DNA from 3 places in the Lysinibacillus sp. fkY74-1 genome. Region 3 is predicted to be linked to each of the others. Evidence: predicted binding sites of a transcription regulator. Region 3 holds the regulator's gene; each other region holds the start of a gene.
What was found. The regulator CtsR, encoded in region 3, represses protease genes until heat stress. The targets are predictions, from matches to a motif close to ATGGTCAATAAAGGTCAAACA.
Positions count from the first base shown of each region.

Region 1 (7,830 bases), 850 kb from region 3:
TTGTTGTTGGTCTGTTAATAAAGTACCATCTAAATCTAACACGATTAAATGCGGTTTCATAGCTCGTTGCCCCTTTCCTATAGTTTGAATAGTATCTCTTTGTCTTTCATTCGTCAAAATTTTGTCACAGTGAAAAAAGTTTGCTAACATAAAGATGAGACAAGAGTTGGGAGTGACAAGAATGTTTGTAGAAAAAGAAATGTGGGGAAATATTCCTTTATTACATATACATTCAGACAATATGAATGAAGAAACACCGGTAGTGATCTTTTTACACGGCTTTATGAGTGCAAAAGAACATAACTTACACTATGCATATCAATTGGTGCATAAAGGGGTGCGTGTCCTATTACCAGATGCAAAATTTCATGGTGATCGTAACGAAGGCCTAACAGAGATGCAAATGAACTTGAAATTTTGGGACATTGTTATAAATTCTATTCATGAAGTGGAACAATTATATAATGAATTAAAGAATAAAAATTTATTAGCTAATCATAAAGTTGGCCTAGCAGGTACGTCCATGGGTGGTATTGTGACATCAGGCTGCCTTAAGCTTTATGATTGGATTCAAACGGCTGCAATATGTATGGGTGCGCCTGGTTTTATAAAGTTGGGTGAATACCAATTACAGCAATTCATAAAAAGTGGTGTCAATTGGCCCATGACAGAGAATGATGTTCAAAAAATTAATGAGGTCCTAGCTAACTATGATGTTAGTCTAACTCCTGAAAAATTTGCGGGACGCCCGATATTCTTTTGGCACGGTGAATTAGATAAAACCGTCCCTTTCCATGAAACATATAAATTTTATGAAACATTACGGGAATACTATCAAGCAAACCCTGAAAATTTAACATTCATGGTGAATAAAAAGGCTGGACATGTTGTACCACGTGATGGAATGTTGGCAGCAACAGAGTGGCTTGCAGAGCATTTGGCATAATATGATGCATCTGCTATGATAAGGTTAACACTATGATGGAAGGAGAAATGGGAATGGATCAGGATATGAAAGATAGCATGTTAGGTGCATTAGAAAATGTAATTGACCCTGAGCTTGGAATTGATATCGTCAACTTAGGTTTAGTATATGATGTAGATTTAGATGATGAAGGTGTAGCAACGGTTACAATGACGTTAACATCGATGGGCTGTCCACTTGGCCCAGTGATTGTGGATCAAGTGAATACAGCATTAAACGAGCTTCCAGAAGTGAAAAGTACAAATGTAAATATTGTATGGAATCCACCTTGGTCAAAAGACAAAATGTCACGCTATGCCAAAATGGCATTGGGTGTACGCTAATAGTGTCTATTAAAAATCCCTGCTTATTTTTAATAAGCAGGGATTTAGCATGTAACGAATTAATCGATACGGCATACTTGTAATGGACAATTTTCGCAGGCAATCTCATTTTTTAAAAATTGTAAATCATGAATAGTAATAAAGCCTTTGTCAAAAGTCAAAATGTCATGTTTTTTTAAATCATTCAACATGCGATTAATCATTTCACGACTAGTAGCACACAAATTTGCAATTTCCGTATTTGTTAGTTGAAACTCAATAAAAATGGAACCATCCTCTAAAAGCTTACCATACGTATTAGATAGACGAATGAGCGTTGAAAACAAGGCACCCTTTTTTCCGTTTAACACTAAATCACGCAAACGACTCTGATGCTTTAAATTTTCTGTTTGTAGCCACTTCATATATTCCACCATAATCGTAGGCTGTTCTTCCAGTAAATGTTCTAATGACTGCCGACTTAAAACATATAGCGTAGCAGATTCTAAAACTTTTGCAGTCATGGAATTATAGACAAGGTTACAAAATAATGAACCCTCTCCAATGATACTATCAGGACCACATATTCGAATCGTCAATTCCTTCCCAGTTTCGGTTTCTTGACTAATCGATACAACACCCGACTTAATATAGTAAATTTCCTTTGACCGTTCACCTTCTAGAAAAATTTTATTCCCTTTATTTACTTTGATAAAAACACCATGCTTTTGAAAAAGGTCCATAATTTTTTCTAACATATTATCCTTTGAAACCATATCTCCAACACATCGCTTTCTTTTTGTAATAAATGGCGATTATTACAAAAGGACAGTGGATTTTTCGATACTTAAACATAGAAACATACCATTATTATAACGTAAATGTTTATTTATAAGTGTAAAAATTTAGTGCTATTTCTTTGCATAAGAATTGTCGAGTGATGTAAAATAAAGTTAGTCAAATAAGGTCAAACTTTTAAAAAGAACCAGAATGGGTATAAAGATTATGCGAAATAGTAAAGTAAAGGAGTGCTAATTATGCAATTTCAACAAACTGATAATCAAAAGCCATTAGAGCAATTTGGACGTAACTTAATAGAAGAAGTTAAAAATGGCAAAATGGACCCCGTTATTGGGCGCGATGAGGAAATTCGAAATGTCATTCGTATATTAACGCGTAAAACAAAAAATAATCCTGTATTAATTGGTGAGCCAGGAGTTGGTAAAACAGCGATTGCAGAAGGTTTGGCTCAACGTATTGTGAAGGGTGATGTACCAGAGGGCTTGAAAGAGTGCGTGCTATACGAGCTGGATATGAGTGCTTTAATAGCAGGTGCAAGCTACCGTGGCCAATTCGAAGAGCGTTTAAAAGGCGTATTAAAAGAAGTTAAAGATTCAGAAGGGCAAATCATTTTATTTATTGATGAAATTCATACAATTGTAGGCGCAGGCAAAACGGATGGTGCTATGGATGCAGGAAATATGTTAAAGCCCATGCTTGCTCGAGGCGAATTACACTGTATCGGTGCGACTACATTAGATGAATATCGTCTGTATATTGAAAAAGACCCTGCCTTAGAACGCCGGTTCCAACAAGTTCTTGTACGTGAGCCTTCTATTGAGGATACTGTGTCTATTTTACGAGGCTTAAAAGAACGCTTTGAATTACATCATGCAGTACGTATTCATGACCGCGCGATTGTGGCTGCAGCAGAGCTCTCCAATCGTTATATTACAGAGCGATTTTTACCAGATAAAGCGATTGATTTAATTGATGAGGCATGTGCAATGATTCGTACTGAAATTGATTCAATGCCACAGGAACTAGATGCAGTGACTCGTCGTATTATGCAACTAGAGATTGAAGAACAAGCGTTACGGAAGGAAAAGGACGAAGCAAGTAAAAAACGTCTTGAGCAATTACGAGAAGAATTGACAAAGTTGAAAGAGTCTTCTGAGGGGATGAGGCAGCAATGGGAAGCAGAAAAGGAAAAACTACATGAAATTCAGAAAAAACGGGAGACATTAGATAAATACCGTCGTGATTTAGAGGAGGCGGAAAGTAAATATGATTTAAATAAAGCTGCTGAATTACGTCATGGTAAAATTCCAACACTTGAAAAAGACATTCAGGAACTCGAAAAAGAATTAGAAAGCGGCGCAGAGTCTCGTATTTTACGTGAAGAAGTGACAGCTGACGAAATCGCCGCAATTGTTTCTCGCTGGACGGGTATTCCTGTGACAAAACTAGTGGAGGGCGAGCGAGAAAAACTATTGCGTTTAAAGGAAACCTTACATGAACGTGTAGTTGGTCAAGATACAGCTGTTCAATTAGTAACAGAGGCTGTATGGCGTGCTCGTGCAGGCATTAAAGATCCGCATCGTCCAATTGGTAGTTTTTTATTCTTAGGTCCAACAGGTGTTGGTAAAACAGAGCTTGCTAAGGCCCTAGCTGCTCAATTATTTGATTCAGAAGATCATTTCATTCGAATTGATATGAGCGAATATATGGAGAAGCATAGCGTGTCTCGATTAGTTGGAGCTCCTCCGGGTTATATTGGTTATGAAGAAGGAGGTCAACTCACAGAGGCTGTGCGTCGTAACCCTTATTCTGTTGTTTTACTAGATGAAATTGAAAAAGCACATCCCGATGTGGCTAATATTTTATTGCAAATTTTAGACGACGGCCGAATTACAGATAGTCAAGGACGTATGGTCAATTTTACAAATACAGTAGTGATTCTAACATCGAATATCGGCTCTAGTTATTTAATGGAGGCAAAAGATGACGATCCAGCTGTTGAAGACTTGGTTATGGCTGCTCTCAGACAGCATTTTAAACCAGAGTTATTAAACCGTATGGATGACATTATCTTGTTCCATGCGTTATCAAATAAACATTTTACAGCTATTGCTTGGAAGTATGTGGAGCAGTTAAGGAAACGAGTGGCAGAACAAGAAATTACATTAGCTATTGACCAAGAAGTTATCGATTGGGTTGTCCAACAAGGAGCAGATGCCCAATTTGGTGCAAGACCACTAAAGCGCTTCGTACAAAGACATATCGAAACAGCTGTGGCTAAGGAACTACTACGGGGTGAGGTATTGCCTGGAGAAACATTGCATGTAAAAATGCATGATGGCCATTGTATAGTGGAAAAATAACAGAAAAAACCTGTTTCGCATAATGCGGAACAGGTTTTTTCTAGCTGAATTAATGATGGTCTGCAGCTTCTGGTGTAGGATCGTTTGGAATAATTGCTCCAATAATAAAAATTAAGATGGAGAATACAACTGAAACGATTGCCCCTGTCTTAAAATCAAATGGTGCACCAAGTACAGAGCTGACTACATAGTTTAACATAGAAACTAGTAGGAATGACCATACGAACGTTACGATATATTGCATTAATTTCACCTCAACCGAACTTTTTTCATCATAAGTTTTTACTCATATTCATTATCATATCATAACATAAATCGAAAAAAAATGAATCTTTTATGTGAAACATGGCGAATTTGTCACAACAAATACAAGGTTTTGCATTTAATAATTATCTTGGTTTTGTGAGGGCATTTATTTTGTTAAAGGTTGTTTACAAAAAAAATAGAACCGCTATAGACTTCATACCATATGAGAGAAGTAATAAGAATACCTTCTAAAGCTGAAAGCTCCCTTTCGATAATAAAGAAATGCCGTGCTCTCAACACATTAATTTTAAATCAACTTGCGTCTGTCCTTTACTATGCGTTATAATTATGACCAGTTACTAATAATTGATAGTAAGAAAGCTGAGGGGTTGCTATATGAACGCTGGTATTTTAGGAATAGGCAAATACGTTCCTGAGAAAGTCGTGACAAATTTTGATTTAGAAAAAATAATGGATACTTCGGATGAGTGGATTCGTACGCGAACAGGCATTGAAGAACGTCATTTTGCGGCAGATGATCAGGAAACTTCAGATTTAGCAGTAGCCGCTGCTAAAGAAGCTATTAAAAAAGCGGGTATTACGCCTGAAGAAATTGGATTAATACTTGTAGCAACTGTCACACAAGATCAAACTTTCCCAAGTGTAGCATGTATGGTTCAGGAACAACTCGGAGCAGTAAATGCTGCGGCGATGGATCAAGCAGCAGCATGTGCAGGATTTATATATAGTTTAGTGACAGCTAAACATTTTGTAGAGGCAAACACTTATAAATATGTCTTAGTAGTAGGTGTTGAAAAGCTGTCAAAGGTTATTGATTGGAACGATCGAAATACAGCTGTATTATTCGGTGATGGCGCGAGCGCAGCCGTTGTAGGTCCAGTTTCTAATGGCAGAGGTATTTTATCATTCGAGCTTGGTGCAGATGGCACGGGCGGTAAAAATCTTTATTTAACAAAACAAGACACAATTGCCATGAATGGTCGTGAAGTGTTTAAATTTGCTGTGCGTCAAATGGGTGAATCAGCTGTCAATGTAATAGATAAAGCAGGATTAACAAAAGAAGACGTAGATTTTTTAGTGCCACACCAAGCAAATATACGGATTATGGAATCAGCTCGTGAGCGATTAGAGCTACCACCAGAAAAAATGTCAAAAACGATTCATAAATACGGAAATACTTCTGCAGCTTCGATTGGTATTTCCTTGGTAGATGAGCTTGAAGCAGGTAAAATTAAAGAGGATGATTTATTAGTCCTTGTTGGTTTTGGAGGCGGCTTAACATGGGGTGCCGTTGCCATGAGATGGGGAAAATAAGTAGGAAAAATGCTTGAGGGGAGTAAGACAATGAGTAAAAGACGAGTAGTAATTACAGGAATTGGCGCAGTTACACCACTAGGAAATAGCATCGAAGAAACATGGGCGAACATTAAAGCTGGTAAATCTGGCATTGGTGAGCTAACACGTTTAAATAAAGATCTTTTTGCAGCGAAAATTGCAGCAGAAGTGAAAGAATTTGATATTGAAAAATATATTGATCGTAAAGAAGCTCGAAAGATGGACCGCTTTACACATTATGCATTAGCTGCTTCAATCATGGCTATGGAAGATGCACAGCTAACAATTGATGAGGAGCTAGCTCCACGTGCTGGTGTTTGGATTGGTTCAGGCATTGGTGGAATGGAAACTTATGAGCAACAGTTTTTAACATTCCAAGAGCGCGGGGCAAGACGAGTTAGCCCATTCTTCATTCCAATGATGATTCCAGATATGGCTTCAGGTCAAGTGTCGATTCATTTTGGCGCAAAAGGTATTAACTCTTGTTCTGTAACAGCATGTGCTTCTGGAACAAATTCAATTGGAGATGCTTTTAAAGTCATTGAACGTGGAGATGCAGATGTCATGATTTCAGGTGGTGCGGAATCACCAATCGTAACGATGGCTGTGGCAGGTTTCTGTGCCAATACTGCACTATCTTTAAATCAAAATCCGCAAGAAGCATGCCGTCCATTTGATAAAAACCGTGATGGATTTATTATTGGAGAAGGCGCTGGTATTGTCATTTTAGAAGAATACGAACATGCAAAAGCTCGTGGCGCTAAAATTTATGCCGAAATTCTAGGCTATGGTGCAACGGGAGATGCTCATCATATTACTGCTCCAGCTCCAGAGGGTGAAGGTGCGGCACGTGCAATGATGCAAGCATTGACAGATGCTGGTGTAGAGCCATCACAAGTTGATTATATTAATGCACACGGCACGAGTACACCATATAATGACTTATTCGAAACGCAAGCGGTTAAAACTGCTTTCGGTGACCATGCTTATAACCTAGCTATGAGTTCTACAAAGTCTATGACAGGACACTTATTAGGGGCAGCAGGGGGCGTAGAAGCTATTTTTACTGCTCTTGCACTTAAAGAAGGTATATTACCACCAACAATTAATTTAACAGATCCAGATCCAGATTGTGATTTAGATTATGTTCCAAATGAAGCGAGAGAAGCAAATATTCAATATGCAATGAGTAATTCTCTTGGTTTTGGTGGTCACAATGCAAGTCTTCTATTTAAAAAATATGAAGCATAAATAGTACAACTAAACTCAAAAAACGTCAGCCAAATTTAATTGGCTGACGTCTTTTTTTATAGTTTTGTGAATAAATGATAAGTAAGAAGAAATAGAAAGGATGCCGTTACTTTGTTCCGTCTCTTTTTATTTTTAGTAAGCTATGGTCTCATGATCCTCTCTGTAGGGAATCTCATATTGTATTTAAATTACCGTACGCTAGGCTATTCTTGGAAAGTTGTATTTAAATTTATTTTTCAAACAACAGAATTTTATATGGCGGTTGGAGCATGTATCATCATATGCGCTGTCGTTCTTGATATAGGCTTTGATCGAACGTCAGATAGACTATAAATGATTAGCGACGTGCACGACCGAGACCCATTGCCTCTTCCATACGTTTTAATGTGGCACTGGCAATTGCATTTGCTTTTTCAGCACCTTCATCAAGGATGACGTCTAATTCAGAGGATTCTACTAAATGATAGAACTTTTCTTGAATTGGCGTTAGGTGGTCAATTACTGCAGTAGCTACGCCTTGCTTGAA
Region 1 is NZ_CP170173.1:708,811-716,640, forward strand. It holds gene ACE1MS_RS03260 (Cof-type HAD-IIB family hydrolase) at 1-60, opposite strand, end outside; gene ACE1MS_RS03265 (prolyl oligopeptidase family serine peptidase) at 182-946, shown strand; gene ACE1MS_RS03270 (metal-sulfur cluster assembly factor) at 1,000-1,308, shown strand; gene ACE1MS_RS03275 (Crp/Fnr family transcriptional regulator) at 1,368-2,063, opposite strand; gene ACE1MS_RS03280 (ATP-dependent Clp protease ATP-binding subunit) at 2,325-4,451, shown strand; gene ACE1MS_RS03285 (YjzD family protein) at 4,501-4,695, opposite strand; gene ACE1MS_RS03290 (beta-ketoacyl-ACP synthase III) at 5,094-6,032, shown strand; gene fabF (beta-ketoacyl-ACP synthase II) at 6,063-7,304, shown strand; gene trpS (tryptophan--tRNA ligase) at 7,642-7,830, opposite strand, start outside.
Region 1: ACE1MS_RS03280 (ATP-dependent Clp protease ATP-binding subunit) is a predicted target of CtsR. The motif match lies at 2,241-2,261, and genes of this name have one in related genera.

Region 2 (7,830 bases), 690 kb from region 3:
AAATGGTCTGAATTCATCCTTTTCTGAATCTCTATATAGGATAGCACCTTTCACTCCATCAGTAGCTACAGCTACACGTACATTGCCGTTACGATCTGCTAACCAGTTCGTAATATTGCCAGGATTTTTGGCAACGTGAGTTGTTTTACCCGTCTTTACATTTAGCTTGTACACATCAAAAACGGTTGCATCCTCTTTGTTCATCATGATTAGAATTTCGTCTTTTACACCCTGTAGGCTATCCAATATCCCTACTGTCACATTAGGGTATGGCGTTAAATCTTCTTCCACAGAACCGTTAAATGTTGTAGAGTAAATATGGAAGTTCTCATCTCCACCTTTATCTTTCAAATAAAGTAAAGAATCGTCCTTCCAAAAAAACCCTGCAATATTCCGATCTTTTGAGCTTGATACACGAACTGGCTCACTATTATCATTCATTTTTTTCACAAATACATTCGAGCGATTCTCCCATGCAGAGGCAAATGTAATGTAGTTCCCATCAGGAGAAAGTTCGTAGCCAAAGTTCCCTGGGTTTTTCACAAAATCCTCCACGGAAATTTCTTTTACTCCTTTATTACTGGAACCATTTTTTATCTTTTTAACATTGTTAAGAAGTTTACTAGCCTCTTGTTTCGAAATAAAATCTGTGCTTGATGATATTCCCTTAAAGAAACCAAGCTTATTCGCTTTCTTTAAATACTCCGCTAGTGTCTTTTCTTTTCCTTCTTTATTGGCAGCTCTAACTAAAATCCGAGCTGCTTGATCACGTTTAATAGTGGCGCTTAAGTCTGTAATCTCTCCAGCCTTTACCCATTGATCCTTGATTTGTTGTCGCATTGAATCGGAGCCATGCTGGAATGTTAAAGCTGTTACTGCTAAATCTAGAAATTCCTGCGCTGAAAGTTGTTGCTCTTGTGCTAATACGATATTTGTTTCATTGGCAGCACGTACTTCTTGCAATGTTGCAGGAATAACCGTAGCAGTTGTTAAAATAATTGCTAATGATGCAGTTAAAAATCTTTTTTTCAAAATGATTCCTCCCTATATCAGTTTACGTTATATCGATAGTCGATATATTATAAATTATACCATTTTATGTATTTTTGTCAATATTTTCATATTTAAAGCGAACTAAACCATTAGCCCGCTGTTGTGACGTATATTAAAATTTTCGGCTTGCCCCGCCTCCTGCTGAAGAACCGCCACCAAACCCTCCAAAACTGCCACCACCTGAGCGTCTCCCACCAAAGCTGCCAGGGTAACCACCATAGCCTCTCCCACGTGGTCCACCTCCACCTTTCGAAAAGAATGAGGAAAAAATGATGACCGCTATAATGATGACAATCATGAGCCAAATGGGTATTTCTTCATCTGCATTTGCGCCAGCTGGTAATTCACCATTCCAGTTATACTCTTCTGCTACAGCACGAAATACCTCAGCATATGTAGCTAGAAAGGCTTGATCATTATCACCTTCACTTGCGAGAGGGTAAAAAGCATTATCTAAAATACGCCCTAATTTACCATCTGGTAATGCTCCCTCCAAGCCTTGACCAACAGCTATTACCACATCATTTTGTCCTTTACCCTGTCCAAATGTAGCGAGAATCAGGGCACCATTATTTTTCTCTTTGTCCCCAATGCCCCAAGAGCGTATCAGCTTTGTCGCATACATCTTCGCCTCCTGCCCATGAAGGCTATCAACGGTTACAACCATAATTTCAGCACCCGTTCCTTTATCCAACTGCTCTGAACAATGGTTTAATTTCTGTTTTACATCTAAAGATAAGACATTAGCAAAATCATGAATATACGTATTTTTCATTGGCGACGGCATTGCCGCTTCCGTTATATCCCTGCAAAAAAGAAGCACAGAACAAATGATAATCAGCTGCAGTATACAACGTTTCATCACTGTGTACCCGATTGACTAAAATCAATAGCTGGCGCTTGTTCGGCACCCGCAGTAGCTTTAAAGTATTCTTTTTGTTCAAAACCAAACATCCCTGCCATTAAATTTCCAGGAAATCGTTTAACATGTTTATTAAATTGTTGTACTTCATTATTGTAATCCTCACGTGCTACTGCCAAGCGATTCTCTGTGCCTGCAAGCTCATCCATTAACTGCCGAAAATTTGCATCTGCTTTTAAGTTAGGATAGTTCTCCACAACTACCAGTAAACGACTTAGTGCACCAGTTAAGGTATCATTCGCAACAGCTTGCTGCGCAGGAGAATTAGCATTGCCCATTTGAGCTCGTGCGTTGGTAATATCGGCAATGACCTGCTGCTCGTGATTCGTATACCCTTTCACAGATTCAACCAAATTGGGAATTAAATCATAGCGGCGTTGGAGTTGGTTTTCAACCTGTGCCCATTTGGAGTCTACATTTTCCTCAGCTGCGACTAAACTGTTATATTTTGGAATCAGTACTAAGGCAAACACAATAAGCATGAGGACAATAATCCCAATTGGTCCAAACCATTTCTTCATGTTCAAAAACCTCCTTGACTTGCATTTCCTTTTGTTAGTGTTAGTCTACATTTTTGTCTTTGCATTTATACCGTATGAAATTCATTTGGCTTGACATACTAAATACTGCAACAAAAATTAATTGAGGAGGCGTTTATTTTGTCACAATCGTTTTACAATGAATCATCCAATCAAACAAATTTAAATCAACAACATAGCCTAAATCATGGTGGCCACGAAATGATGGACATGCATGAAGCAATTGGTGAAATTATAGCAGGTATGAACCAAGCTATCATTTTACGTCCACAAGTAAAGGATCAAGAACTACTCAGCATTTTGGATCGTCAATATAATTTTTCATTGGGCATGTATAATACAATTGTTGAGTCCTTTAAAACAGGTCATGATCCATCTGTTCCTACGGGGCGTTACCAAATGGAAACAGGAAATGATTTTAAATACGGTTTAACTCCAGGGCAACCAAAAAAACCGATGCAAAATGCTAATGAAATTAATGATGAAGCCATTTCAGGTTTCTTACTAGGCGCTCAGAAGGGTGTAGCAAAGTGTATGACGGCTGCCGCAACAGAAACGACAAACCCTGTAGTTCGCCGTGTTGTTGCTGATAGTATTCCCAACTGCATTGAAATGGCCTACGAATTATCTATTTACCAAAATAAACATGGCTACTATCAAGTGCCTCAATACTCACAACAGGATATGCAAACGATGCTTAATGCATTCGATACAACCTCTAATCCCCTTCATTAAAAATCAAAAGGCAGTCTATAGTGAGAAATTCTCACCACGGACTGCCTTTACTAATTATAGTACTTTTCCTAAAAATGCTTTAGTACGCTCACTTTGTGGATTTCCGAATAGTTCCTCTGGCAACCCCTCTTCTACTATATAGCCACCATCCATAAAGACTACACGATCACCCACTTCACGAGCAAAACCCATTTCATGTGTGACTACAACCATCGTCATTCCTTCAGCAGCTAGATTTTTCATAACATCTAATACCTCTTTTACCATTTCAGGATCAAGTGCTGAAGTAGGCTCATCAAATAAAATGGCCTTTGGTTTCATCGCTAACGCACGTGCAATGGCTACACGTTGTTGTTGTCCACCTGATAGCTGTTCAGGATAATTATAGGCTTTACTGTCGAGACCTACCTTATTTAACAGCTCATGGCCAAGCGCTTCAGCTTCAGAACGACTCATTTTACGAATTTGCATTGGCGCCATCGTGACATTATCGATAACATTCATATGAGGGAATAGGTTAAATTGTTGAAATACCATTCCAACCTCAGCTCGAATCGCATTAATGTTCGTTTTAGGATCATTGATCTTCACATCTTCAATATAAATGGCACCATCTGTTACTTCTTCTAGCATATTAATGCAACGTAAAAAAGTACTTTTTCCTGAACCAGAAGGTCCAATGACACAAACAACCTGTTTTTCTTGGATTTCATAATCGATCCCTTTTAATACCTCTAGCTTACCAAAATACTTGTGTAGGTTTTCAATTTTTATCATCTTGCTTCCCGCCCTTCTGCCTTACGAGGGACATAACTATTGCTAAATCGTTTCTCAATAAATGCAACAATCTTCGTTACACCATAAGTTAATATTAAATATAGTAATGCAGCAACCATGTACGGTTCCCAGAAACGGAAGCTTGCACCTGCTACAACTTTACTAGCATATAGAATATCAGGTGCAGCAATGACTGTTACTAGAGAGGAATCCTTTAATAGTGCTATGAATTCATTCCCTAATGGCGGGATCATTCGTCTAAATGCCTGCGGTAAAATAACCTTACGCATCGCCTGGTTATGTGTAAGACCTAGAGAACGAGCGGCCTCCATTTGCCCCTTTGCAATACTTTGAATACCTGCACGAAAAATTTCAGCATTGTAAGCAGCACAGTTTAAAATAAGCGCGGTAATCCCTGAGACCATATATCCTAAAGAATGACCAAAAATGGTTGGAATAACAGCTAAGTGTATTAATAAAATTTGAACAAGCATTGGTGTTCCACGGAATAAATCAATATATAATTTTGATGGCCAGTATATCCATTTTTTACTTGATAATTTCCCTAGTCCTAAAAATAGGCCTAAAAGAATACCGCCAAAATAACCGCTAAGTGTCAAAATAAGTGTTACGCCAATACCTCGTATAAACATATCTCGGTAGTTCCAGACAATGTCCCAGCGTAGGTCAAAGATGTCCATCCGAAAACCCCATTTCCCCTTTAAAGTTACATCCATTAAATGAGTCGCTAGCATACTGCTTTGCGAGTGGCATTACCAGTTTGTTATTCGAAATCAGTACCTGTAATTTCTTTTAATTTGCCGTTTTCTTTAATCTTTTTCAAACCTTCATTTAATTTATCTAATAGCTCTTTATTCCCCTTTTGAACCATAAAGCCATAGTATTCTTTTTCAAATGCATCATCTTGAATAACTTTAATTTTTTGATCTGGATGCGCTTTAATATATTCGTATACTACTGCATTGTCTCCAATAGCTGCGTCAACATTACCATTTAACATCTCTTGAATTGCGATTGGCTGACTTTCAAAAGCCATGATATTTGTACTTGCTTCACCCTGTAGCTTTTTAGCTGCCATATGACCAGTAGCATTAATTTGTACGGACACCTTTTTATCTTTTAATTCATCTAATGATTTAATCTTTGAATCTTCTTTCACAACAATTAATAATTGAGACTCATAGTATGGCTCAGTAAAATCAAATGATTCTTTGCGCTCATCTGTAATGGTAATCCCTGAAGCACCAATATGTGTTTCACCGTTTTTAATTGTTTGGAAAACGGGTTCCCAACCAATATTATTCCACTCTACTTCGAAATCCATTTCATCAGCAATTGCTTTTAAAATATCGACATCAATCCCCACAATTTTCCCTTTATCGTCAACAGATTCAAACGGTGCAAAAGTTGCTTCTGTACCTACTTTATAAACTTTCTTGCCATCTCCACCTTCTGAAGGTGTACTACCCGAAGAGGCAGTATCCTTTGTCCCACATCCTGCAAGTGCTAAAGTTAGCGCTGCTAGTATCATAAGTAACATCCAAGCTGTTTTTTTCATTGCATTTCCCCCTATTTCGATAATTTTCCATTCTGCGTATTATTTTTCGCAATTCGGAAATATTAGACTATTAGGTCAATTATATTAATATTATAGTATTTGTACAACAACTTTTCGCATAAAACTAAATATTTTTTCATATTCATTAATAAAGAAATCATTTAAATAGAAAAAAAATGCATTAATAACAAGAATATGAACCTAAAATTAATATATATACAATTGAAAAAATGCTAAATTTCGATAAATTTAAACAAAAAAAAAGAATCCCCTCAGAAAGGATTCTTTTTTTCGGCTATTACTAGCCTTCACGGTCAGTATGTTCACTAAAAAATAATTTGGAGTTGTTGCTTTTTTGAAGGTTTGAAAGGCATAAATAGGGGAATAATGCCAACTAGGACAGTATTCCCATTACTTTTCCTCTCTATCTCCACTAAGCAGGCTGCTAAACTACTTATTAGGAGATTGAGCTATTACAGTATATCTATATTCAGTAAAATGGCGCCCTCGGAGGGAATCGAACCCCCAGTGCAAGAACCGGAATCTTACGTGTTATCCATTACACCACGAGGGCAAAAAAAACAAAAAAAAAGTACTCACCCTAGGCTTACGAAAAGCATGATGTAGATAATCCTCATTTTGGAGCATACCTGCAAAATAGTGTTCTGTACTTTCAATCTTATAACCTTACCTATTATACAAACGTATCACATATATTTCAACCATATAATACAAAAAGAATTTATTTTTTTTTATTTAATTAATTTCACTTTAGCAGGGTTAATATTTGACCTTCCCTGACTATAATGTGTATGATAAGGTTACAGCTGAAATAACAATGAGATTTCAGCAAAGGTAATCGAATTTAGTTTTTTGAAGGAGGATTTAACATGAATTTAATTCCTACAGTTATTGAACAAACAAGCCGTGGTGAACGTGCATATGACATTTACTCACGTCTACTTAAAGACCGCATTATCCTTTTAGGAAGTGCTATTGACGACAATGTGGCTAATTCAATTGTCGCACAATTACTTTTCCTACAAGCAGAAGATCCAGACAAAGACATTTCTCTTTACATTAATTCACCAGGTGGATCAATTACGGCTGGTATGGCCATTTATGACACAATGCAAATTATTAAGCCAAAAGTTCAAACGATTTGTATCGGTATGGCTGCATCAATGGGTGCATTCCTACTTGCTGCGGGTGAACCTGGTAAACGCTTTGCATTACCAAATGCCGAAGTAATGATTCACCAACCACTAGGTGGGGCACAAGGCCAGGCGACAGAAATTGAAATTGCTGCTAAACGTATTTTATTCTTACGTGAAAAATTAAACGGCATTTTATCTGAACGTACTGGTCAACCACTTGAAGTTATTGCAAGAGACACAGATCGTGATAACTTCATGACAGCTGAACGTGCAAAAGAGTATGGTTTAATTGATCACATTATGCACCGTAGTACTGATAATAAATAGTAATAAAAAACCTCACAGAATTTCCTCTGTGAGGCTTTTTTACTTGTTAGTTAATCTTCATTTTCAATAATTGTTGCTAATGCTGTAACCGCTTGCTCAGCATCATTGCCTTCACTACTTAAAGTTACCTCCGTACCTTTAGCAACTGCTAAGCTCATGACACCCATTATCGACTTGGCATTAACTTTTTTTTCATCTTTTTCTAGAAAGATATCCGCACTGAAACGATTTGCTTCCTGCACAAATAGTGCCGCTTGTCTTGCTTGTAGTCCTAATTTTAATTTAACCTGGACTCTTCTCTCGATCATTCTCAAAACTCCCCTTCACTACCGTTCATCTATTAGTTTTATCTTACCTTACTTACTAGCAAAAGAACAATAAGCGATTACGCATGACATTCATACCTGAAAAGTATGAAAACTTAACCACCTATTTTTTCACCGCGTCTTAATGCATCTGCTATTTCATCGATTTTTCTTAAACGATGGTTGACACCTGATTTGCTGACAGTACCACTGGATACCATTTCGCCAAGCTCTTTTAACGTAACATCTTGATACTCTACTCGTAATCGTGCAATTTCACGAAGCTTTTCGGGTAGTTGATCTAGACCAATTGAATTTTCAATAAATCGAATATTCTCTACCTGTCGTAATGCTGCTCCAATTGTTTTATTTAGATTGGCCGTTTCACAGTTCACAATACGATTGACACTATTGCGCATGTCTCGTAATATCCGAA
Region 2 is NZ_CP170173.1:3,750,204-3,758,033, forward strand. It holds gene ACE1MS_RS18545 (S9 family peptidase) at 1-1,032, opposite strand, end outside; gene ACE1MS_RS18550 (TPM domain-containing protein) at 1,166-1,840, opposite strand; gene ACE1MS_RS18555 (LemA family protein) at 1,915-2,496, opposite strand; gene ACE1MS_RS18560 (spore coat protein) at 2,635-3,249, shown strand; gene ACE1MS_RS18565 (amino acid ABC transporter ATP-binding protein) at 3,304-4,026, opposite strand; gene ACE1MS_RS18570 (amino acid ABC transporter permease) at 4,023-4,727, opposite strand; gene ACE1MS_RS18575 (basic amino acid ABC transporter substrate-binding protein) at 4,811-5,605, opposite strand; tRNA gene ACE1MS_RS18580 (tRNA-Arg) at 6,105-6,179, opposite strand; gene clpP (ATP-dependent Clp endopeptidase proteolytic subunit ClpP) at 6,496-7,089, shown strand; gene ACE1MS_RS18590 (HPr family phosphocarrier protein) at 7,140-7,397, opposite strand; gene whiA (DNA-binding protein WhiA) at 7,511-7,830, opposite strand, start outside.
Region 2: clpP (ATP-dependent Clp endopeptidase proteolytic subunit ClpP) is a predicted target of CtsR. The motif match lies at 6,390-6,410, and genes of this name have one in related genera.

Region 3 (7,865 bases):
CATTGGTAGAGCCAAAGCGGTTTTTTTGACTTCGTAAAATACGATGATTATGATGTCTTTCGCCTTCAAAATATAGGACTGTATCCACCATATGTTCTAAAATTCGAGGCCCTGCGATTTGCCCCTCTTTCGTAACATGCCCAACTAAGAATATAGCAATCCCTTTTGTTTTAGCTATTCGCATAAGCTCAGCTGTACACTCACGTACCTGAGATACACTACCTGGCGCACTTGTTACCTCTGGATGAAAGACCGTTTGTATGGAATCGACAATGACAAATTTCGGCTGTACTTCCTCAATCGTTTGATTCAAAAACTCAAGATTCGTTTCGGAATAAATGTACAGCTCTTGAGAGATTACCCCTAAACGCTCTGCTCGTAGCTTCGTTTGACGAATAGACTCCTCACCTGAAATATACAGCACGCGATGGCCTTTATTTGAGAGCAAAGCTGAAACTTGTAGTAATAATGTTGATTTCCCAATCCCAGGATCGCCACCTATTAATACTAGAGAGCCAGGCACAATACCACCGCCTAATACACGATTCAGCTCGCCCATTTCTGTCGCCACTCGAGACTCTTCACTAGCTTCGACCTGAATAATGGGGATTGCCTTTTGAGTAACTGTAGCAGAATGCTGGAATGCCCCTCTTGGTCCTTTCGCTATAACTTCTACTTCCTCCACCATTTTATTCCATTCTCCACAGCCTGGACATCTTCCCATCCATTTTGCCGATTCATAGCCACAGCCTGAACATACAAATTTCGTTTTTTTCTTTGCCAACTTTCTTTCACCTCGAATATTTGTTCTTATATTAATTGTACAAAAAAAAAGACAGCTTGGCACTTAATGCCTTACTGTCTTTAGTTTGAAATTATTTAGAGATAGAAACTCCCTCTTTTTTCTTCACAATAAACTCGTCATTTACATAATCAATGATAACATGATTACCCTTCTCCACATTACCCTTTAATAATTCTTCTGATAATCGGTCTTCCACTTGTTTTTGTAATGCTCGACGTAGTGGACGTGCACCGTATTGAGGGTCGTAGCCCTCCTGAGCAATTTTTTCAAGCGCTGCATCTGTTAATTCTAATGAAATATCCTGTTCTTTCAACCGCTTTGTTAGAGCGTTCCCCATCATCGCAATGATTTCTTTTAAATGCTCTTTTTCTAATGAATGGAACACAATCATTTCATCAATACGGTTTAAGAATTCTGGACGGAATGCTTTTTTCAATTCTTCGAGCATCGTACTCTTCATATCTTTATGTTTAGAATCTGCACCACCTACGTTAAAACCAAGGCTTTTTTGATATTTAAGAGCATCCGCGCCGACGTTAGAAGTCATTATCACTACTGTGTTGCGGAAGTCTACTACACGCCCCTTAGAGTCCGTTAATCGACCATCTTCAAGAACTTGCAGGAGAATATTGAAAACATCAGGGTGTGCTTTTTCAATTTCATCTAGTAATACAACAGAATATGGTTTACGACGAACCTTTTCAGTCAATTGACCACCATCATCAAAGCCTACGTAGCCTGGAGGTGAACCTACTAAACGAGAAGTTGAATGTTTCTCCATGTACTCAGACATATCGACACGAATCATAGCATCTTCGTCACCAAACATCACTTCAGCAAGTGCTCTTGCAAGCTCCGTTTTACCAACACCAGTAGGACCTAAGAAAATAAATGAACCGATTGGTCGTTTTGGATCTTTGAGGCCCGCTCTTGCACGACGGATCGCACGGGAAATGGCTTCTACTGCTTCCCCTTGCCCAACCACACGTTTGTGTAGCTCTTCTTCAAGTTGTAATAATTTTGAAGATTCTTCAGAAGCAATTTTAGCTACAGGAATTCCTGTCCACATTGATACAACTGCTGCAACATCATCTACTGTTACTTTGGACTCGGCTTTACCTTGCTCTTCTTTCCAATTTTTTCTTGTAGCTTCAATCTCATCTTTAAGCTTTTGCTCCGTATCTCTTAACGCAGCAGCCTTTTCAAACTCTTGACCTGATACAGCAGCATTCTTTTCAGAGCGAACATTTTCAAGCTTATCTTCAAGTGCCTTTAAGTTTGGTGGCACTGCGAATGAACGTAAGCGAACCTTTGATCCTGCTTCATCAATCAGGTCAATTGCTTTATCTGGTAAGAAGCGGTCAGAAATATATCGATCACCCATTTTTGCCGCTGCTTCAATTGCTTCATCTGTAATTTTCACTCGGTGATGTGCTTCATAGCGATCTCGTAAGCCTTGAATAATGAGAATTGCTTCTTCCACCGTTGGTTCATCCACTTGGATCGGTTGGAAACGACGCTCTAATGCTGCATCTTTTTCAATATATTTACGATATTCATCAAGCGTTGTCGCACCGATACATTGCAGCTCACCACGCGCTAAGGATGGTTTTAAAATATTTGATGCGTCAATTGCACCTTCTGCACCACCTGCACCGATTAAAGTGTGTAATTCATCAATAAATAAAATGATATTTCCGGCTTGGCGGATTTCATCCATTACTTTTTTCAAACGGTCCTCAAATTCCCCACGATATTTTGTGCCTGCAACGACAGTTCCCATATCTAGTGTCATCACACGTTTGTCTCGAAGAATTTCTGGTACTTCATTATTAATAATTTGCTGTGCTAACCCTTCAGCAATTGCTGTTTTACCAACACCTGGCTCACCAATTAAAACAGGGTTATTTTTTGTACGACGCGATAACACTTCGATAACACGTGTAATTTCCTTGCTTCTACCAATCACAGGATCTAACGTGCCTTCACGGGCAATTTGAGTTAAATCACGGGCTAAACTATCTAATGTAGGGGTATTCGCAGCTTGTGCCGCTTGTTGACCTGATTGCGCATTATCATTATTCCCTAATAACAATAATACTTGCTGACGTGCTTTATTTAAGCCCACACCTGCATTGTTTAAGACGCGAGCTGCTACACCTTCACCTTCACGTATAAGGGCTAACAGCAAATGCTCTGTACCGATATACGAATGGCCTAATTTACGAGATTCATCAACCGATAGTTCAATTACTTTTTTCGCTCGTGGCGTATAGTGAACGATTGGACCAACATCTTCTTTACCTTTACCAACTAATTCTTCGATACCAGCTTCAATCATTTGAGGACTAATATCAATAGCTTCTAACGCTTTTGCAGCAATACCGCCGCCTTCACGTATAAGCCCTAATAAAATGTGCTCTGTGCCAATGGATTCGTGCTTCCAACGAATAGCCTCTTCCTGAGCAAGCTGTAATACTTTTTGCGCGCGTTGTGTAAAACGATTAAACATCATATAAATCCTCTCCTTTTTCCCCATTATTAGGCTTATTCGTGTGTGTTTGAATTAATGCCTCACGAAGCATTTCTGCTCGTACACGATCACGTTCAGCAGGCGGTAATGCCTCACCTGCATAATGCTGTAAAAAACCTGGTTGCATACTGACGACGCACTCATTTAAAGTTGTTGCGAGTATACCGTCAATCAACTGTAGGTCGACTCCTAAACGAACATTCGAAAGACAGGTAGCCGCTTCCTCACTTGTTAAAATTCTTGCATAAGTAAGGGTACCTAAAGCTCGATAAACTCGATCTTCTAAAGCAAGCTCAGCTTTTTCCATCAGCCTACCTCTCGCATGCCGTTCCTTTTGTATAATTTTTTCAGCAACACTTTGTATATCTGCTAAAATATCTTCTTCTGTCTTTCCAAGTGTAATTTGGTTAGACACTTGATAAACGTTCCCTAAATTTTCGCTTCCTTCACCATATATACCTCTTACCGTCATGCCTAAGCGTGTCATCGCATTTATAATTTGATTCATCTGTCCGGTTAACGTAAGAGCAGGTAGATGCATCATCACAGATGCCCGAAGCCCAGTACCAATATTCGTAGGACAGCTTGTTAAATAGCCAAAGGTATCTCGAAATGCATAAGGTAAGACCTTCTCTAGAATACGGTCAATCTTATTCGCTTGTTCATAGGCATTTTGAAGCTGAAAACTCGCGGTCATACATTGAATGCGCAAGTGATCCTCTTCATTCACCATAATACTCACCGATTCATCTTGTGACAGAAGCACAGAGCCCACCTGCTCTTTTTTTGCAAGCTGCGGACTAATCAAATGCTTTTCTACAAGAATTTGACGTTGTAAAGGTGTTAAATCATTGATAGAAAAATAAGCATAATCATTTTGAAGCGTTGGACTATCGCTTACTGCATGTGTAACTGCCTGTTCCACCTGTAAAGCCTCGTTCTCTGAAAACGATAATGGAAAACGATATCCATCTAAATTTCGAGCAAGGCGAATACGTGTACTAATGACAATGTCAGAATAATCGTCTTCAATACGCATCCAAGTAGGTGTAGCACGCTCTAAAAACGATTCAATCATCATGACACATCACCACCTTCAAATTGTAGCTGCTTCTCAAGCTCTTTGACTTCATCACGAAGCTTTGCTGCCTCTTCGAATTGTTCTTCATCTACAGCGAACTTCATGCGTTTACGGATTTCCTCAATTTGCTTTTTAATGACATACACATTGCTATGGGCACCTGGCATTTTACCAATATGTTGGGGACCAGCCTGTATCCGATTAAAGAGCTTAGGTAAATGTTCGCTAAAAGTGTCATAACAGCTTGGGCAACCAAACTTACCTTCTTTCAAAAATTGCTTATACGTAAATTCACATTGTGGACACGTTTGCTGTTGTGGCTGTGTTTGTTGTTTTTCCCCCACCTTTTGCCATGTAGGTGAGCCAAACCAGTTAGATAATAACTGTTGTATAGAAACTGGCTCTTGTTTAAACTCTGCATGAAATGGATGGAACTGTGAGGCGCAGACGTCACAATAATGGTGCTCCACCTTTTGCCCATTTTGAACTTGTGTTACAGTAACTGTCGCATTACGTTGTTTACAATGTTCACATATCATTTCCATCACCTCACTATTTCTGCTGCTCGTATTTTATAGTTGTCAGCATCGCCCGCAATATTTTTGCTCGAATTATATCTCTTAAAGGAAGATGTAAGTCGATTGTTGAGCGATCAATTGCTGCTAACATTAACTTCGCTTCTCGCTTTGAAATTACCTGCTCGTCGATGAGTCGATACACTAAATCTTCTGCCATCGTTTGCGATGCTCCACCTTCAATATGCCGGAGAACATCGTCAATTAAATCAATCTGTGAATTCGCGCGGACACGTAAAATTCGAATGTATCCACCACCACCACGCTTGCTCTCTACAAGGTAACCTCGCTCGGCAGTAAATCTTGTATTAATGACATAATTTATTTGTGACGGAACACATTGAAATTTATCTGCAATTTCACTACGTTTTATTTCAATATGCCCTTCCCCACCTAATTCAAGTACTTGCTTTAAGTAACCTTCTATGATGTCTGATATATTACGCATTTTAGGAATACACCTCGCTTGCTTCACTGACTTTGACTATCTTTGACTTTCTTTGAGTATATTATACAAAACGCTTGAAAATAATTGCAATGATTTCGCCCAGAGAAAAATGAAATGCCTTAAAAAGTATATTCAAGCGTAGAAAATAGCACTTATTAATTAATGGCTATCGAGCACACTTATTTGCTTCCTACACCTAATGTACCCTTTTTATCCATAGAAAAAACGCAAGCATATGCAACTAGCATATACTTGCGTCTATAAAAATTATACCCAACGACCTACAATTGGATAACGCCAAGGCTCATCAGTTAATGCTTTGACGATACCGATAATTGGTACTACAAATAGCATAATACCGAAAACGATTAAAAATGGAATGCCAATGATGAAAAAGCTTAAGACTCCAGAGACAGCAAGTAAAACCGCCATGACAAGTTGGAAAAGTATTGCTTGGATAGAAATTGCCTTCACTTCCTCATCCGTACTAATTAAAAAGAAGATTATGGGAACTAACCATGGCGCAAAAAACGAACTTGCGTGTATGATTACTTTAGACCATTTACTCTCCATATATATCAACCCTTTCTTTATGCGTTGTCTATCGTTTTATGTACTACTATTTACGGAACTATACCCGTAATAGTTTCAATTTAAAGTGAGTTTTTTAAAATTTTTTTTGAAAGGTCGTGATGAGAAATGGAATTTAACCACACATTAGCAAATGAATATGAAAAGGGGATTCGCCGTACTCTACCAAGCTATGATGCAATGCTTCGTTTAATACAAACTTTTTATCGTTCTACATTACAGGAGCAAGCTGATATGTTGATTGTTGGTGCAGGCAGTGGCAATGAAATATTACAGCTAGCAGATGGAAGACCACATTGGTCATTTACGGGTATTGATCCGTCAGAATCTATGCTCGATATAGCAAGGGAGCGTCTCCAATCGTTACCCAATGATCTGTCATTCTACCGTGGGACATTGCTGGATACACAGCTACCAGCCACCACATTCGATGCAGCTAGTTGTGTACTCGTCCTTCATTTTATTCAAGGTTATGAAGAAAAGCTGTCAACTTTGAAAGAAATTTACAACCATTTAAAGCCAGGGGCACCTTTTACTCTTGTTTCAAAATACGGTCAACCTGGTACGATTGAAACGGAACTACAATTCGATTTATGGCGTTCCTACTGGCTTCAACATACAAAACTTTCTATATCCGATGTTGCAGTAATGGAAAATTCCATCCGTGCTCTGTCATTTATGCCCGAGAAAGAAATATTAACATTATTACAAGAAGCAGGTTTTATAAAACCTTCTAGATTTTTTGCCACTACTTTGTTTGGTGGATGGGTATGCTTTAAAAAGGAAGAACATTAAATATATATATTGTAGTAAATACTTTGAGGTGAAAGCTGTGATAAGCACCATTGGCATTACAAAAAAACAACAATTACTAAAGGATTTCCCTTTGGAATCCATACATCAACAAGAGTTCGAGTGGTACTGGATTGATTTTAATTGTCCAACTGCTGAGGAAGAATCTTTGCTAGATTCATTTTTTCATTTCCACCCGCTAGCTATTGAAGATTGCTTGATGCGATTACAACGTCCAAAACTCGATTTTTATGACGATTTTCATTTTTTCGTCATTCATCGATTAAACGAGCTGTCATTAGCTGCAGAGGAGGTAAATATTTTTACCTCTAATAAGTATATAGTGACATTTCATAAGAACCCAGTTCCTGAAATAGAAAAGGTACAAAAGTTGTTAGAAAGCCAGCCAAAAAACTGGGAACGTGGCACGGTTTACTTAACCTACCAAACCATTGATAAAATTGTTGATAGCTATTTCCCACTTGTTTATAAAATTGAAGATCATTTAAATGCACTTGAAGGCGAACTTACATACCAAAGCAACGTAAATGCCATGAAGATTGTCTTCGAGTTTCGTAGTGATTTGCTCGATTTAAGGCGTGCCATTTTACCGATGAGAGACCTTTTATATCGAGTACTTAATTCTTACCGTTTTTCATTGAACAAATCTGAAAGAGCTTATTTTGGAGATATTTACGACCATCTTCTAAAACTAACTGAAATGGTTGAATCAAATCGAGAGCTGACGGCAGATATGCGAGATAGTTATATGGCTATGAGCTCAAGCCGAATGAATGGCATTATGATGACTTTAACAATCGTCTCAACCATCTTCATTCCACTGACCTTTATTGCTGGAGTTTATGGGATGAACTTTGATAATATGCCTGAGCTACATGGACAATACAGCTATTTTATTGTCCTCGGTATTATGATTATTGTTGTCATCGCTATGCTTACCATCTTTAAACATAAAGGCTGGTTTAAATTATTTAAGCCCTAATCCACAAAAAGCTGCTCGTTTAACAATCAAAACGAGC
Region 3 is NZ_CP170173.1:4,440,873-4,448,737, forward strand. It holds gene radA (DNA repair protein RadA) at 1-784, opposite strand, end outside; gene ACE1MS_RS22080 (ATP-dependent Clp protease ATP-binding subunit) at 876-3,320, opposite strand; gene ACE1MS_RS22085 (protein arginine kinase) at 3,310-4,419, opposite strand; gene ACE1MS_RS22090 (UvrB/UvrC motif-containing protein) at 4,416-4,958, opposite strand; gene ACE1MS_RS22095 (CtsR family transcriptional regulator) at 4,972-5,442, opposite strand; gene ACE1MS_RS22100 (DUF4870 domain-containing protein) at 5,710-6,015, opposite strand; gene ACE1MS_RS22105 (class I SAM-dependent methyltransferase) at 6,142-6,828, shown strand; gene corA (magnesium/cobalt transporter CorA) at 6,866-7,828, shown strand.